Regions from separate parts of the Agrobacterium vaccinii genome, predicted to be linked through region 1. Evidence: predicted binding sites of a transcription regulator. Region 1 holds the regulator's gene; each other region holds the start of a gene.
The links. Region 1 encodes PhoB, which activates phosphate uptake and scavenging genes when phosphate is short. Its sites were predicted from a motif close to TGTCATNNANCTGTCAT; they were not measured.
Positions count from the first base shown of each region.

Region 2: a site for PhoB is predicted at 2,031-2,047, ahead of HRR99_RS04490 (PhoX family protein). Genes of this name have one in related genera too.
Region 3: a site for PhoB is predicted at 2,630-2,646, ahead of HRR99_RS05550 (bifunctional 2',3'-cyclic-nucleotide 2'-phosphodiesterase/3'-nucleotidase). Genes of this name have one in related genera too.
Region 4: a site for PhoB is predicted at 2,035-2,051, ahead of HRR99_RS12075 (YdcH family protein). Genes of this name have one in related genera too.

Region 1 covers NZ_CP054150.1:266,610-270,962, forward strand. Annotated here, with positions in the region: gene pstA (phosphate ABC transporter permease PstA) at 1-575, shown strand, start outside; gene pstB (phosphate ABC transporter ATP-binding protein PstB) at 649-1,464, shown strand; gene phoU (phosphate signaling complex protein PhoU) at 1,550-2,266, shown strand; gene phoB (phosphate regulon transcriptional regulator PhoB) at 2,378-3,061, shown strand; gene HRR99_RS01355 (cold-shock protein) at 3,575-3,784, shown strand; gene HRR99_RS01360 (hypothetical protein) at 4,033-4,254, shown strand; gene HRR99_RS01365 (DUF6481 family protein) at 4,291-4,353, shown strand, end outside.
Region 2 covers NZ_CP054150.1:887,889-892,241, forward strand. Annotated here, with positions in the region: gene HRR99_RS04490 (PhoX family protein) at 60-1,970, opposite strand; gene HRR99_RS04495 (hypothetical protein) at 2,119-2,400, opposite strand; gene HRR99_RS04500 (DUF2147 domain-containing protein) at 2,444-2,782, opposite strand; gene HRR99_RS04505 (SEL1-like repeat protein) at 3,289-3,555, shown strand; gene HRR99_RS04510 (hypothetical protein) at 3,754-4,230, opposite strand; gene HRR99_RS04515 (hypothetical protein) at 4,343-4,353, opposite strand, start outside.
Region 3 covers NZ_CP054150.1:1,087,877-1,092,229, reverse strand. Annotated here, with positions in the region: gene sseA (3-mercaptopyruvate sulfurtransferase) at 1-484, shown strand, start outside; gene HRR99_RS05565 (DUF4344 domain-containing metallopeptidase) at 661-1,551, opposite strand; gene HRR99_RS05560 (DUF1203 domain-containing protein) at 1,697-2,164, shown strand; gene HRR99_RS05555 (PilZ domain-containing protein) at 2,258-2,593, shown strand; gene HRR99_RS05550 (bifunctional 2',3'-cyclic-nucleotide 2'-phosphodiesterase/3'-nucleotidase) at 2,724-4,353, shown strand, end outside.
Region 4 covers NZ_CP054150.1:2,433,129-2,437,481, reverse strand. Annotated here, with positions in the region: gene HRR99_RS12090 (5-(carboxyamino)imidazole ribonucleotide synthase) at 50-1,159, opposite strand; gene purE (5-(carboxyamino)imidazole ribonucleotide mutase) at 1,156-1,623, opposite strand; gene HRR99_RS12080 (YdcH family protein) at 1,672-1,875, opposite strand; gene HRR99_RS12075 (YdcH family protein) at 2,112-2,288, shown strand; gene HRR99_RS12070 (sulfite exporter TauE/SafE family protein) at 2,390-3,151, opposite strand; gene HRR99_RS12065 (thiamine phosphate synthase) at 3,256-3,909, shown strand; gene HRR99_RS12060 (tetratricopeptide repeat protein) at 3,918-4,353, shown strand, end outside.

The sequences.
Region 1 (4,353 bases):
TCGCACCGAAGAACCGCCTGACGGACCTGATCGAGGTCAACATCAACAACCTCGCAGCCGTTCCGTCGATCGTCTACGGTCTGCTCGGCCTGTCGGTCTTCATCAACTTCATGGGCTTCCCGCGCTCGGCCTCGCTGGTCGGTGGTCTGGTCCTGACGCTGATGACGCTGCCGACCATCATCATCGCCACACGTGCGGCGCTGAAAGCCGTACCGCCATCCATCCGTGCTGCGGCCCTTGGGCTTGGCGCATCGAAAATGCAGACGATTTTCCACCACGTGCTGCCACTGGCCATGCCGGGAATTCTCACCGGCACCATCATCGGTCTGGCGCATGCCCTAGGCGAAACCGCACCGCTGCTGCTCATCGGCATGGTCGCCTTCGTCGCAAATTACCCGACAACGCCGATGGACCCGTCCACGGCACTGCCGGTACAGATCTACATGTGGGCGAACGAAGCAGAACGTGCCTTTGTCGAGAGAACATCAGGCGCTATCATCATTCTGCTCATGTTCCTCGTCGTCATGAATGTTGGAGCAATCCTGTTGCGCCGCCGCTTCGAGCGTCGCTGGTAAGCATTTCCTGAAAAACCGGTCTCCGGTTTTTCCTCTGGACGTGCGATGTAACGGAAACCGGGAGCTTGAGGCTATGAATATGTTGTCGGAAGCAGCAGTTGAAAAGGCGCTGGACAAGAAAATGAATGAAGTAACATACAAGATGATCGGCAAGGACGTTTCGGTCTATTACAGCGAGAAGCGTGCCCTCTACGATGTGAACCTCAATGTTCGCGAAAACACCGTGACGGCGCTCATCGGCCCGTCCGGCTGTGGCAAATCGACATTCCTGCGCACACTGAACCGCATGAATGACACGATCGATGGCTGCCGCGTTGCGGGTAAGATCACGCTCGACGAAGAAGACATCTACGATCAGACCATCGACGTGGTTGAACTGCGTGCCCGTGTCGGCATGGTGTTCCAGAAGCCCAACCCGTTCCCCAAGACGATCTACGAAAACATCGCCTACGGCCCGCGCATCCATGGTCTTGCCCGCAACAAGGCGGATATGGACCAGATCGTCGAGTCCAGCCTTCAGAAGGCCGGTCTGTGGAACGAAGCCAAGGATCGTCTGCACGAATCCGGCACCGGCCTGTCCGGCGGTCAGCAGCAGCGTCTGTGCATCGCCCGCGCCATTGCCGTTTCGCCCGAAGTCATTCTCATGGACGAGCCCTGCTCGGCGCTGGACCCGATCGCAACTGCTAAGGTCGAGGAGCTGATCCACGAACTGCGCGCCAATTACACCATCGTCATCGTCACCCACTCCATGCAGCAGGCTGCCCGTGTTTCGCAACGCACGGCCATGTTCCATCTGGGTCACCTGGTGGAAGAGAACGATACGGACAAGATGTTCACCAACCCGGATGACCAGCGCACGCAGGACTACATCATGGGTCGCTTCGGCTGATTGGCCGTAGGTTTAATCATTCGCGCCAAACGCTGGAGCCCTACCGGGCTTGCGAAAAAGCGCATCGAAACTGGAGAGTTCGAACATGCCGACACATTCGCATATCATGTCCGCCTACGATGAAGAGCTGAAGTTCCTGACCCGCCGTATCGCCGAAATGGGCGGTCTGGCAGAGCAGATGTGTGCCGATGCGGTGCGCGCGCTGGTCAACTCCGACGCGGCTCTAGCCCAGAAGGTCATCTCGGACGATACGATCCTCGATCACGCCGAGCGCGAGATTGGCGATAAGGCTATCGTTACCATTGCAAAGCGTCAGCCCATGGCGGCGGACCTTCGCGAGATCATCGGTTCGCTGCGCATCGCAGCCGATCTGGAGCGCGTGGGCGATCTGGGCAAGAACACCGCCAAACGTGTCATCGCGGTTGCCGGTACGGGTGTTCCGCGCAAGTTGGCGCGCGGTCTGGAGCATCTCTCCGAACTGGCTCTGGTGCAGCTCAAGGAAGTGCTCGACGTCTACTCCACCCGTTCCGCGGAAAAGGCGCAGGCCATCCGTGAGCGTGACGAGGAAATCGACGCCATGTACACGTCGCTGTTCCGCGAACTTTTGACCTACATGATGGAAGATCCGCGCAACATCACGACCTGCACGCACCTTCTGTTCTGCGCCAAGAACATAGAGCGCGTGGGTGACCACGCCACCAATATCGCCGAGACCATCTACTATATGGCAACCGGCAGCCAGCCGGAAGGCGAGCGTCCCAAGGACGACAGTTCCAACACGCTCGGTGCGATCACCGAGTAAGCCTCGTCGCATCGGCCCGATCCGTTCGGTCGGGCCGGATGCGTAAACCCACATGCCAATGCGTCCTTGCGGGCGCATGGCGTTCTCCCAAGATGGGCGGAGTCCTGAGCTATGGTGCCGAAAATCGCAGTTGTCGAAGACGAGGAAGCCCTCAGCGTTCTTCTTCGATACAATCTGGAATCTGAAGGTTACGACGTGGACACCATTCCGCGTGGCGACGAGGCGGAAATCCGTCTGCAGGAGCGAACCCCGGATCTTCTGATCCTCGATTGGATGCTTCCAGGCGTTTCCGGCATCGAGCTGTGCCGCCGCCTGCGCATGCGCCCGGAAACGGAGCGACTGCCGATCATCATGCTGACGGCCCGTGGCGAAGAGAGCGAGCGCGTACGCGGCCTGGCAACCGGCGCCGACGATTACGTAGTCAAGCCGTTCTCGACACCGGAACTGATGGCACGAGTCAAGGCCATGTTGCGCCGCGCCCGCCCGGAAGTTCTGTCATCGCTGTTGAAATGCGGCGATATCGAGCTGGACCGCGAAACCCATCGCGTCCATCGCAAGACGCGCGAAGTGCGTCTGGGGCCGACCGAATTCCGCCTGCTGGAGTTCCTAATGGTATCGCCGGGTCGAGTCTTCTCGCGCTCACAGCTTCTCGACGGTGTCTGGGGCCACGATATCTACGTGGATGAACGCACCGTGGACGTCCACGTAGGCCGTCTGCGCAAGGCGCTCAACTTCTCCAACATGCAGGATGTCATCCGCACCGTACGCGGCGCTGGCTACTCCATGGAAGCCTGAGAGCTTCAATACGCTCTGCGATGACGCCAATTGAGGCGTCATCAGCTGCGCCGAAATGGACGGCGTTCTCTATGAAATTGCAGAAAGCCAAGCCAAACCAAAGCCTGATGCATATCCCCGGCCATATATTTTCTACCTCTTTGACGGCTCCGAATGACGCTTATGGAGGGTGATTGTCCGGCGTGCAAGAGGCGAGGGCGGTCTGGTATTTGTTCAGCGAAATCAGTTATATCGGAGATATTGATCGTCGATTTGAATGAACAGTGAATAGGATTCCAAGTCGAATTTCAAATGACTGTCGCTGACGCCAAGAACAGGAATTTTGAAAATTAAGTTTGACTAGCTCGCCATAAACCTCTATCAATACGTCATCGATCTTTTGCTTGCTGAGCTTTGGTTACCGCGCGATTAGCACCGCGCTTTGAACTAACACTTCCTTTCAAAAAAATCGCTATATTCGCACACAGGGCACCTGTCCTGTGATCTGTAACTTATGCTTTGAAAGGGTTCATTATGACCACAGGCACAGTAAAATGGTTTAACTCCACCAAGGGCTTCGGCTTCATTCAGCCAGACAACGGCGGCGCTGATGCATTCGTGCACATCTCTGCTGTAGAGCGTGCAGGCATGCGCGAAATCGTAGAAGGCCAGAAGCTGAGCTACGATCTTGAGCGGGACAACAAGTCCGGCAAGATGTCTGCCTGCAATCTTCAGGCTGCTTAATACGGAATCTACTTTCCTTTGACCACGGATGTACTGGCACTGTTGAAAGTATGAGACCAACCGAGGTCAGGCAACGTTGCCTGGCCTTTTTTTGTGCCGCATGTCGGCCAGTCCCTTTAGGCGTCCATAAGCGTGTCGCACGAAATGTGCAGCAGTTTTGCGATAATGATATGCTTGAATGGACGCGAGGCGCTCTGAGCCAACCACTTCACATCCCGTTTAGGTCGATGTGACAGAAAGGGAATTCCATGACAGAAACGTATAGCAAGTCTCGCCAGCAGGCGGAGATCGCTTTCGGTGCGGCGCAATCCCAGTTTTTCGCCAAGGGCCATGCGGTTGACGAACTCAACTCGATCGCTCAAGCTCGTGATGAAAAGACGCTTCGGCTGCGTGAAGCGCGTCTTGCCAAGGAATTGCAGGACAGCACCACGCCTAAACCCACCCCTTCAAAGCGTGTCAAGAAATCCTGAGCCCGATCAGGCTGACACTTTCACTGGAGTAGAGATTTGAAAAATACTAAAAACGTGAAGAACAACGATCTTTCTGACCGTCGCAGCGCCGCTGCCGAC
Region 2 (4,353 bases), 620 kb from region 1:
CTGAAGCAGAATCAAAAAAGGCGCCGCGTGAACGGCGCCTTTTTTATTGGTGTCCGTGATCAGCCGATCATGGCGTTGTCATCACGCTTGACGGCGATGAGAGCCGAGCGGGGCAGCTTGCCTTCGCCATCCGGGAAGGGGGCATCGGGGTGCTGAATGCCGACGAAGTGGGTGCGCTTATCGGCAGACCATGTCTGGCCGGTGACTTCCGCGCCCTTCGGTGCCGTTAGGAAGCGCTGGATGCGACCGGTGACGGGGTCGCCTGCCAGCATCTGGTTGTTGCCCTGTCCGGCATACTGACCGTCATTGCTGTCTTCGCCATCCGTCTGGATCCAGAGCAGGCCGGTCGAATCGAACATCATGCCATCTGGCGAATTGAACATGTTGCCGGAGTTGATGTTCGAGGAACCTGCATAGGCATCCTTGTGAACGTCAGGATTGCCGGCCATGCAGAACAGGTCCCACTTGAACTTGCCATCGGCATGGTCGTCATTCTCAGGATACCAGCGCACGATCTGGCCGTATTCGTTCTTTTCGCGCGGGTTTGCGGCGTTGAGAGCCATGGCATCGCCGCCACCATTGGCGCGTAGCTTGCCGTCTTTCGTCACGCCGCGATTGGTATTGTTGGTCAGCGCGCAATAGGCTTCGATGGCGACGGGGTTGATGGCAACCCATTCCGGGCGGTCCATGGTGGTGGCACCAACCTTTGAGGCGGCCTGGCGGGTGAAGACGCAAATCTCGTCCATCTTCATGCCGGTGGATTCAGGCGTCAGCGCCACCCACTCGCCATTGCCGTCATCGCTGAACTTGGCGACGTAGAGCGTGCCTTCGTCCAAGAGCTTGGACGTATCGCCACCCGGCACATAGATGCCGTTGGAGACGAACTTGTAGAGGAACTCGCCACGCTCGTCGTCGCCCATATAAACGACGACGCGACCATCGCGCGCGATGACGACGGCGGCGTTTTCATGCTTGATGCGGCCAAGGGCCGTGCGCTTGATGGGCGTGGAGGATGCGTTGGACGGATCGATTTCGACGACGTAACCGGCGCGACGCGGCTCGTTGGGGTGCTTGGACACGTCGAAACGCTCGTCAAACAGCTCATAGCCGTAACGGGTCTCGGCCGCGATGCCGTAACGCTTGTAATCATCCGGCATCTTGAAGGCGGCGTCGGTGGAGCCGAAATAGCCGTTGAAGTTTTCTTCGCAGGTCAGGTAGGTGCCCCACGGCGTGCGGCCCGCGCCGCAATTGTTGAAGGTGCCAAGACAGTCGATGCCGTTGGGATCGGTCTTGGTCTTGACCAGTTCGGAGCCTGCGGCGGGGCCGGACAGCGTCATCGGCGTGTTGTGGTGAATGCGGCGGTTGAACGGGCTACCGACCACGATGTCCCAGCCATCCTTGCCTTCCGCCACTTCCATGACGGTCACGCCCTGCATGTGCTGGAGGATTTTGACCTCGTCCAGATTGGCAGGCATGCCCTTTTCGCGGTGGGGCAAGTTGGTTTCGTTGTTCACATATTCATGGTTGACGGCAATCAACTGATGACTGCCGACCACGAACAGCTCCATGCCATCGGTGTTTTCGCCGAAAACCTTGTCCGAGTTCTCAATGGTTACACCCTTGACCGGGTCGATATCCGACACGTTGGGAAACAGCGGCTGGCCCCATTTGGCAACCGGCTTCCAGCTATAGCCTTCGGGCACGTGGATGGTGTTGTCGGTGGTGGCAGCAATTGGCTTGAATGGAAAGCGCGATGCGGCTTCCTGCGCCTGTGCCGATGTGGAGGAGGCGAGGTTGCCAAACGTGCCCAGTGCGGCAGCAGCAGAACCGAAGGCCAGAACGCCGCTAAGGAAGCCACGACGCGAAATCGCCGATTCCACCACGCGATCAAAATCAGTCACTGCTGGTGGCGGGTTCTGAAGTTCGTCCCACTCGTCCCAGCTCAGCTTGCTCGTGTCGATCTTTGTCATAGCGCTCTCCATCCGCTCGTTGTTTGGAATAGTTCCAGAGAAGGCAACTAAAGAGGGTTTATTACAGCGATATGACGGAGGGAATTTGGCAAATATACCCTAAGGTTGCGAGCCGCGCCATTGTCGTCCACTCGTGTGGGATTTGGATTTAGACCAAAGACCAGATCATGAAACCTAATAGGACAATCATGTTAAGAACGTAGAGCGGGCGAAACAGATAGAAGCGCTGCCAGTTGGTTAGGTCGAGGTTGTAAACGGTAATCTTCTCATCGATCTTCAGCCGATCCAAATTGCTGTCGACTGAAAAATCCCAGCCATTCCCTTTGTAGAAATAATACTCTCGTATCTGCGTCGCCACTTGATGCACAATAAGCAATGAGAGTGCGGCGATGGCCGCACTTATGATGAGAATTTCGAAAAGTAACATCATGGAGAAAGATGGGCGGTTCTAGGCCGCCCAGTCCTCGTTCTGATTAGAGCCGTGTCCATGTCTGGGATTTGCACAGCACTTTCAGCACGCAGCCCTTCATGCTGAGCGAGCTGCCCGAAACGGTGCCGGTACCGGCATAGGTCTTGTCATTGGCGGGGTCGGTGATTTCGCCGGAATAGCTGTTGCCCTTACCGCTCATCTTGCCGATCTGCTTTCCGGCATGCTTGCCGGTCTTCAAGGTCACGCAATAGGCAGAGCCGCACTGGGTGATCGCTGCGGTTTCGCCGCTGGCCGTCTTCCAGTTGCCCTCGATGGCTTCTGCAGCAAAGGCGCCGCTGCCCATCAAAAATGCGGCGGCGGCAAATATCGTCATTCTCTTCATAGGGACCTCCCAATCCAGCTTTGGCTGAACCTTGCACAGTTCCAAGGCTCGCTCTCGCATCTCCTCATGCGAATACGCAGATTTATAGTTTACGTGGACGTAAAAGGAAATACGGGCGGCAGCGAAATTCGGCGATTTTCAGCTCTTTGCGCCGTTGAAAATCATCCATCCAAAAATGCTGAGTTGAGACGTGGTTACGAAAGGGTTGAATTCCATCCGTAAACTTTTCGTAAAATTGTCTCCAAAGTCCTTAATTTCCGGGGCTTGTGATATTTAACAAAAACCCAACTTTACCAATCGTTTGGACTTTGTTTGTCCCCTATTAATCATGGATTTTAAGCGCCCGTTGAAGCCCGTTTGGCATAGTGGGGACATCGAAAGAGCAGAGCAAATCTGCCGACGGACAAGGCCAAAACAAGCCGCAGAAGACGGTAAGGCCCTATCCGCCAAAGCTCCCGCAGAGGGGCGACGACAGAGAGAAAAAACGGGCAAACAGGATAGAGAAAATGGCACGCTTTGAAGTTCGCGATATCGAAATGGCAGTCGCCGGTGGCCAAAGCCGCGCGGACGTCTTCTGCAACCTCGGCCTTATCTACGCGACAGGCCGTGGTTGCCCGGTGAACCTCATCGCTGCCCACAAGTGGCTGAACATCGCCGCGATCAAGGGTTCGGAACGGGCGGTTTCGCTGCGTGCCGATCTGGCTCGCAACATGAGCAAGGCAGACCTCGCAACGGCGCTGCGCGCCGCCCGCGACTGGATGACCTCGCACTGAGTTCAGGCGAGACTTTTAAAGGATACATCAAAAAGACAGAGCGGGCTCAAGTCCGCCATTCCCTCCCAACCGGTATCCTCCAGTCCCGGTCGGCACAAAATATAAGCCTTAAAAGGCAAGCGGCCAGATCCACGCCGACACATCAAACCGTGACCAGCAGAAACAAGGCTGGCACGGTTTTTTTGTTGGCTGAGCTGTTTAGAGGTCTGAGGAAGGAACGCGAAAAACGCCACGAATTTTGGCAGGATTGCAGACAGCTATCTGGATGTGCGTACGGGTCTTAAAGCCTGAGTTGGGATAGGCTGTCTCGCCTTCCTGAAAAATTCCACGAACGGAATCAAATTTTTGCAAGCCAGCGCGTTCTCGACTTGAATGCAGGTGATTGATAACGGCACAATCCAACTCACGCAAAAGCAAGTCGTCTCCAAGTTTATTGTTCGGCATATCGAGTTCAGGTATTTTTTGGAAAATTGCTTTCAAGTCCGTGTAAGCGTTGCTGATTGCATCGACCCCAAGAGACGACGATAAATCTAGACAAAATCCGAGATCAAGTATCGCGCCGACAACAGCAACGTCGTTTGGGTCGCGTTCTTTTCGGACTTGGGCATCGCGGAAACTCGATGCCTCTTCTTGGATTGGCTTCCCAGAAATATATCCCCTTTCCAAGCCAATCATAGGCGTTCTCGCTAGGGCGAAAGGGATCGCCGTTCAGCAAACTCGCGGCGACAGTTTTGCTGCAACCGTGATATCCAAGAACGAAAGAGGTGTTGAGCGAGTGCAAGGCAGATCAGGCAACTT
Region 3 (4,353 bases), 820 kb from region 1:
GGTACCGGTCAACATCCAGACGGCCATCATGCGCACGACGGACATTCCGCTGCATTTCTACCGCTATCTCTATTGGCGCGTTGGCAAACGCTGGCACTGGCAAAAGCGCATGCGCATGAGCGACGCCGAGCTTTCCGTAACGCTACGGGATCCGGCCAATTCGGTCACGGTGCTCTATCTCAACGGCGCGCCCGCCGGTTTCTTCGAACTCAACCGCATCAATACGGATGTGACCGAGTTGTCCTATTTCGGGCTGATGGAAGAAGCGATCGGTGCAGGCGTCGGCAAATGGTTTCTGTTGCAGGCGCTTTACGCGGCTTGGCAGGACAATCCGAAAAAGATCACCGTTTCCACCAACACGCTGGACCACCCGCGCGCGCTACAACTCTACCAGATGATGGGCTTTTCCCCCGTCAGCACGTCCGAGGCCTGGGTCGAGCCGCTGACGGATAGCGAGTATCTGGAGATTTCGCGGCGGGGGTAAGCGCGTCTCGCACGCCCTTCATGCTGAGGTGCTTTGCCCATCGGGCAAAGCCTCGAAGCACGCACCTGAGCTGTGACCGCAGTCCTCGCCGTTCGAGGCTTCTGCGGAGCACCTCAGGATGAGGACTGCTACCGCCGCTACGCACAATCACACGTTGGTAGGGGATGCCTCCGAGCCTAAAGCTCCTGCCCCAAATTCACAGCGGTCGGAATTTCCTGGGCAGGATCACTTTCCTTTTCGCTGCCCCCGCTGGCGAGATGCGCGGCGATGAGTTCACCGTGAAATCTGGCCATCTCGTAGCAATAGGTGATTTCGCGCTTTTCCGCTGACCAGTAGACGTCAGGGCGACCGCAGGTGCGGGCCGTCAGTTTCACATCACCCTTGAGGTTGTAGCCATTGAAGCTGCGGGCAATTAGATCCAGAACTTTGGATTCCTTGACGATGGTGGCGTAGATATCGAGAAATGGATCGCGAACCGGCTCGTACCGGGCCGTAAATTTGGTGGCACCTGCCTTCGCCACGAACGGCTTCAACGCATCATTCCAGCGTGCGACCGTCTGTGGATAGGCCGCTTCGCAGGCCTTCCAGTCGTTCTTTGGCAGGCCCATCATATCCGCCAGATCACCGTATCCGCCTGCATCCTTGCCCACCATCAGGCAAGCCATCTGGCGGTCGCGCGTCGTGTTGGGAACGAGCGTCGAGTATACAGGGGCTGCATGGTCTGGCAATGACTGTGAAGAGCGCGCCAGATACCAACTATCGGTCGCATTGACGATTGCCGTATCCAGCCATTCCTCATTGGCTTCCAGCATCATGGTGCCTGCCAATTGATCTGCGGAGTTTGCGCCAGCATCGGCCTCGGGCAGCGCCAGATCGGAAATCAGCATTTTTGCCGCCTCGTGATAGAGGCCGAAAATCGCATTGCCGATGACGAAATTCACCGTCTGCTGCAACTGGTCATCCGAAAGACCGTCTAGCGCGGGCGCGGTTTGCGCATGGGCGGCAGGTGAAAAAAACGAAAACACGGTGACCAGAGAAGCGGTCATCAACCTGCGCAGCATGGACATGAACTTTCCAAAAAGAGGACGTTCGATTGATTGCCACACTCAACGGCACAAGCAATGGGGTGGTTGCCTCCAGACGCAAGAAACGGGTGGATACACGCATGTTTGAAGAGCATAGCGACAAACAAGCAACGCTCAAGGAGACGCTATGACCAAGATCATTTTCACCGCCATGAATGCCGATGAGGCAGACGAACTTCGCCGCGGCGAGTTGGACGCTAACGGCCAAAAACCGGAGCGTTCCATCGCTGCGGGAAGCTTTCCCTGCCGGGTCTGCCTCGGGCAGATCAAGGACGGCGAAGCCATGCTGTTGCTGGCCTATCGACCATTTCCAAGCCTGCAACCCTTCGCTGAGACGGGCCCGATTTTCATCCACGCCGAATCATGCAGTGCCTATGAAGCGCAGGAAATCCTGCCGCCCATGCTCGAAAGCTCTGACTATATCGTGCGCGGCTACAGCCACGCCGACCGCATCGTCTATGGCACCGGCGCCGTGACGCCGACCGAAGGAATCACCGAGCGAGCCAGGGAATTGCTGGCGAATGATGATATCGCCTATGTGCATGTCAGGTCCGCGCGCAACAATTGTTACCAGTGCCGGATCGACCGGGCGTGAAACGTTATTCCACCCAATTTTATCGAATATTCTAAACGGCCATCAAACCTTCTGTGCGATTTTGACACAATGAAAAAACAGGGGGCTGACACGATGACTGGCAGTATGAGCATGCAAAATCGCGGTGCGGGCCGCAGCAAGACCCGCATCTACGGTACGGTTCAATATTTCAACCAGACAGTCAAAGGCCGCGTGGTCGATCTCTCGGCCACCGGCATGGCGCTGGAACTCGAAGGGGCCTTTGCCGCCGCCAAAGGCAGCCGCGTGAAGGTACAAAGCGAGGATCTGGGTTTCATCGAGGGCACGGTGCAATGGCAGCATGCCAACCGGCTGGGTCTGCAATTGCAGCTTTCCACCAACACGCTGGCACAGCTTTCCTCCTACTTCCGCTTCTTCCATGAAGAGGTGAAGCCGACGCTGGCGGGATGAGGGGATTTTTACCGGACGGTTCAAAAATCCGGGGTAAGTCATATGCTTGTCATTTTGATGATGGACTCCTTGGGAATTCGTCTTAGGCTGCGCCTTTTCCATGCAGCCTGAATTCCATCGAGGAGTTTCCATGTCTTCGCTTATCGGCCTCCATCCCATCACGCGCCGCTCCCTGCTGAGCGGCATTGCGGCATCTTCCGCCCTTGTCATGCTGCACCCGTTTGCGGCGCGCGCGCAGGGCAATCAGGCGCATCTGCGCATTATGGAAACGACCGACATCCACGTCCACGTTTTCCCTTATGATTATTATGCCGATAAGCCGAACGACACGCTGGGCCTCGCCCGCACCGCCTCCATCATCGACAGCATTCGCGCAGAAGCCGGCAACTCCATGCTGGTGGATAACGGCGACTTCCTTCAGGGCAACCCGCTGGGCGACTACATCGCCTATGAGCGTGGCATGAAGGCCGGTGACAAGCACCCGGTCATCAATGCCATGAACGTGCTGGGCTATGACTGCGGCACGCTGGGCAACCACGAGTTCAATTACGGGCTCGACTTCATGTTCAACACCCTGGGCGGCGCTGGCTTCCCTTATGTCTGCGCCAATTTGACCAAGGGACAGCTGGCGTCCAATCCCAAGCAGGACGACCTCTTCTTCAAGCCTTTCGTCATCCTCGACAAGCAGATCAAGGACGGCTCCGGTGCCACCAGCACCGTCAAGGTCGGCATCATCGGCTTCGTGCCGCCGCAGATCATGATGTGGGATGCGAAGAACCTTGAGGGCAAAGCGCAGACCCGCGACATCGTGGATGCTGCCAAGGCCTGGGTGCCCGTCATGAAAGAACAGGGTGCCGATATCATCATCGCGCTTTCGCACTCCGGTATCGAAGGCAAGGGTCAGAGCGACCGCATGGAAAACGCCTCGCTGTATCTTGCTGGCGTCAAGGATATCGATGCGGTCTTTACCGGCCACCAGCATCTCGTCTTCCCTGGCCCCAAGACCTGGGAAGGCATTGAAGGCGCCGATCCGGTCAAGGGCACGCTGATGGGCAAGCCTGCCGTCATGGCCGGTTTCTGGGGCTCGCATATGGGCCTCATTGATCTGCTGCTGGAAAAGGATGGCAAGAGCTGGAAGATCGTGGACTTCACCAGTGAAGCACGCCCGATCTATCACCGTGATGACAACCGCAAGATCGTGGCGGACGTCAAGGACAAGCCGGAGGTCATCGCCGCCGTCAAGACGGATCACGAAGCCACCCTCGCGTATGTCCGTCGCCCTGTCGGCAAAACATCCGCGCCGCTCTACTCCTACTTCGCGCTGGTGGCCGACGATCCATCCGTGCAGATCGTGTCCAACGCGCAGACCTGGTACATCAAGGACATGCTAAAGGAAGGTCAGTACAAGGACCTCCCCGTGCTTTCAGCGGCAGCTCCCTTCAAGGCTGGTGGTCGCGGTGGAGCGGACTATTACACCGATGTGCCCGCCGGTGACATTGCCATCAAGAACGTCGCCGACCTCTACCTCTATCCCAACACCGTGCAGGCCGTGCTGATCACCGGCGCGCAGGTCAAGGACTGGCTGGAAATGTCGGCGGGCATGTTCAAGACGGTGGAAGCAGGCGCAAAAGACGCACCGCTGCTGAACAATGATTTCCCGTCCTACAATTACGATGTCATCGATGGCGTGACCTACCAGATCGACATTTCCAAACCGGCGAAGTTCGACAAGGACGGCAAGGCGGTCAACCCGGATGTCA
Region 4 (4,353 bases), 970 kb from region 1:
CTTTTCGGTTGGCAGGCAATTACCTTGTCATCCCCAGCGTGTCAACACGCTAAGAGTCAATTTGGCTGGAAACACCGGGTTTTCCGGCATTCAGGAGTTGCGTCACGTGGCCCATCTTGCGGCCTGCACGCGCTTCCGTCTTGCCATAGAGATGCACGAGGCAGTCCTTTTGGGCGAGCCATTGCGGCACATCATCAACGTCATCACCGATCAGATTGGTCATGACGCAGTCCGAATGGCGCTCTGTGGAGCCGGGGACAAGCCCTGCAACGGCGCGAATATGCTGCTCGAACTGCGAGACCACACAGGCGGCCTCCGTCCAGTGGCCGGTGTTGTGAACGCGGGGGGCCATTTCATTGGCAACCAGAGATCCGTCGTCCAGAACGAAAAACTCGATGCCGACGACGCCGACGTAATCAAGCGCCGCGAGAAGCTTCTCCGCAGATTGCACCGCGACGGCTCTTGCGGCCTCGGAAAGCTTGGCGGGAACGGTGGAGGTGTGGAGAATTCCGCCCAGATGAACGTTTTCAGCGGGGTCGTAGCAGGTCACCGTGCCATCGATGAACCGTGTGGCGATGATCGATATTTCACGCTCGAAAGCAACGAAGCTCTCCAGAATGAGCGGTACGCCGCCCAACGCATCGAACGCACCGGTCAGGTCTTCGCCACCTTTGAAGACACGCTGGCCCTTGCCGTCATACCCCATGCGACGGGTCTTCAGAACGCCCTTGCCGCCGAATTCGGATAGCGCTGCTTCCAGTTCGGCCTGATTGTCCACTTGGCGAAAACCGGCAGTTGGAATCCCGCAATCGTTGAGGAAGCTCTTTTCCGTCAGCCGGTCCTGCGAGGCGCTGAGTGCGCGCGGGGGCGGGTAGACGGCGACGGAGGCGGCCAGCATTTCGGCGGCAACCACCGGGACGTTTTCAAACTCGTAGGTGACGACGTCGCACACGCTGGCAAGTTCGCTCAGCGCCTTTTCGTCGTCATAGGCGGCGACGATCTGGCGGTTGCAGATCTGGGCAGCGGGACAGTCGGCCTGCGGTTCCAGCACGATGGTGCGGAAGTTGAGGCGGGCTGCGGCCATGGCCAGCATACGGGCGAGCTGACCGCCACCGATAATGCCGATGGTTCGTGATTTGCCTGAAGTCGTCGCTGTCATTGCGCGCTATCCAGGGGATATTCGGCAATCGCTGCCGTCTGGCGGGCACGGTAGTCATCCAACCGGTCGGCGAGGTCTTCGTCCGATAGCGCAAGCACCGCTGCGGCCAGAAGGGCGGCATTGATAGCGCCAGCGCGACCGATGGCGAGCGTGCCGACGGGAATGCCGGCGGGCATCTGCACGATGGAGTAGAGGCTGTCCTGCCCCGACATGGTCTTGGACTGCACGGGAACACCGAACACCGGAAGCGGCGTCAGCGCTGCTGTCATGCCCGGCAGATGGGCCGCACCACCGGCACCGGCGATGATGACCTTGAAGCCTTCCGCGCGCGCGCCGCTGGCAAAGCTGAACATACGCTCGGGCGTGCGGTGGGCGGAAATGATGCGGGCTTCATATTCCACATCCAGCGCATCCAGCGTGTCGGCGGCGTTTTTCATGGTTTCCCAGTCGGACTGGCTACCCATGATGATGGCGACGGGCGGTGTCTCTGTGCTCAACGGTCAATCTCCGTATCAGGCAATGATATCAGGAATAATCTGGTCTTCGATATGGGTCATCTTGTCCTTGATGACCAGCTTCTTCTTCTTCATCCGCTGAATGCGCAAGGCTTCGCAGTTGGTCTGGATCATGGCGTTGATCGCCGCATCGTAATCTTCATGTTCCTGGCGAAGTCGCGCAAGTACCAGCCGAACGTCGGCCTGATCCTGATCGGGCATCTCTTGTCTTCCCCATATGGTACAACCGGACCGCCATCCGGCCATTTTGTTGTCGGTCTTGGTGCCTGTACCACCAAATGACGGTAACGGGAAGTTTCCCGTGTCAGCATTTTGCCCAGATATTGCCTTGATTTCTCCTTCGACAAGGGAGGCGTTCCATGTCACATTGGTGTCGTAAACCTGAAACTCCAGCGATGGAGCGCTGGAGGTAGGTTCAACAAGGAAGGACGTGCCGCATGACCATTCAGGCTCATATAGCATCGCTGGAAAAGAAACACGGTGCTCTTGAGGAGGAGCTCGAAACCGTTCTCGCTTCCCCCTCTTCGGATGATAAGCAGATTGTGGATCTTAAACGCAAGAAACTGCGCCTGAAGGACGAAATGCAGAGGCTGCAAGCCTCCACGAAGCATTAAATTTCCAATATCTTTGTTGCCTGACGTCAGTTTCGTTTACGTCGCAGCCTGAAAGCCCGGCTCTGATTGCTATCGCGATCAGGGCCTTTTGTTTGGCCTGTTCAGACCACGGCGTCCCACAGCAATTTAAGGGCCGCCAGCAGAACCATCGTATACATCAGCGGATAGAAGACCGAGGGTTTCAGATACCTGACCACCCGCGCACCCAGCATGGTCGAGACGATGGCCACCGGCAGCAGCGTGAACGATGCGAGGAGGTTGGTGGTATCGATAGCTTCCAATGCGAAGTACGATACGAGCTTGATGGCGTTGACGATGGCGAAGAAGCGAACGGAAAGGCCGGTATAGCTTTTCGGGTCGAGCTTCAGCGGCATTACGTAAATCTGAAATGGCGGTCCACCGGCATGCGCAACGAAGCTGCAATAGCCTGAAAACGAGCCCCAAAGTGTCGCCTTTGCGCGATTTTGAGGTTTTGCGACCACCTCCACCTTGGGACCTTTGACGAAGCGATCATAAAAATACTGGGCCACGAAGATGATGGTGACGATGGCCAGCATGAAACGCATCGTATCGGCAGAGATGATGGCAGAGGTCGCCCAGCCCACGCCGATGCCAATCAAGGCACCAGGCAAAAGGATCAGCAGCGTTTCGCGGTGATTGTGGTGTCGCCATGCCCATAGCGCCACCATATCCATGGCAATCAGGATCGGCAGAAAGATTGCAGCCGCCTGCACCGGCGGCACGGCCAGCGCCATCAACGGCACGCCCATCAATGCCAAAGCGCCGCCCAGCCCGCCTTTTGACAGGCCGACGAGGATGACTGCGGGGATGGCGACGAGGAAAAATTGGAAATCGGGCAGCATGGATGGCGGTTGATCCTTTCGCCTGTCCGGTTTATCGGAAGTATGACATGAAAACGAGTGCAGATTGCGCGTGAAGCGTTCTGTCTGCGGAAATGGAAAAACCGATGACTGCCCCCAAAAATCGCTGCCGCCTCGTTTTGATCGTTCCAGCGCATGACGATGTCGCCCATCAGGCCAGCACATTGGCAGATGCGCTGCGGGGCGGGGATGTCGCATCTGTCATCATTCCGCAGTACGATCTCGACGATGCGACTTTCCAGAAACGTGCCGAAACGCTGGTGCCAATGGTTCAGGAAGCCGGTGCTGCGGCGCTGGTTGCGGGCGACAGCCGCACGGCAAGCCGCGTGAAGGCAGATGGCCTGCATGTCATCGGCGGTGCCGAAGCTCTGTCCGAGGCTGTCGAGAACTTCGCACCCAAGCTTATCGTCGGCGGCGGCAATGCAGATGACCGCCATAAGGCGCTGGAGCAGGGTGAAAGCAACCCTGATTACATGTTCTTCGGCAAGCTGGAAGGCGATATCAAGCCGGAAGCGCACCCCAAGAACATGGCGCTGGGCGAATGGTGGGCTTCCATGATCGAGATTCCTGCCATCGTGATGGGCGGTTCGGATGTCGCTTCCGTCGTCCCCGTCGCTGAAACCGGGGTAGAATTCGTGGCGCTGCGACTGGCGGTGTTTGACCATGCCGCGGGCGCGGCTCGGGCTGTGGCCGAAGCGAATGCGTTGCTTGACGAAAAAGCGCCACGGTTTGGCGGTTGATACACGCGATGATCGCTCGCTTGCTTCGTTTCCGTCTCTCTGCCACCGCCTTCGCACTTGCGTGGGTTGTCCTGCCGCATGCTGCCTCCGCGCAAGATCAGCAGCAGCCGCTGTTGCCGGGGGTTGAGACGCAGACCACGCCTGACGATGCGACGCCGATGGGCGAGGACACGGATTTCGGACCGGCCAGCAAGCCATCGCCCGAGGTTCTGTCGCGCCCTTCTGACGCGGATGCCGAACCGATCCGCAAGGGACGCGTGGTTTCCGACGAGCAGAAGGATTTGCAGCCATCGGGCGGCGTCAATGTCTATCAGCGCATGGGCGCGGAATTGCCCGCACTTCCGCCCGAGAAAAAGTTTACCGGCAAGATCGACGAGGCCTACGGCCATTATCAGCGCGGCGAATATGTCCAGGCGCTGTCCAAAGCGCTGACCCGCGCCCAGA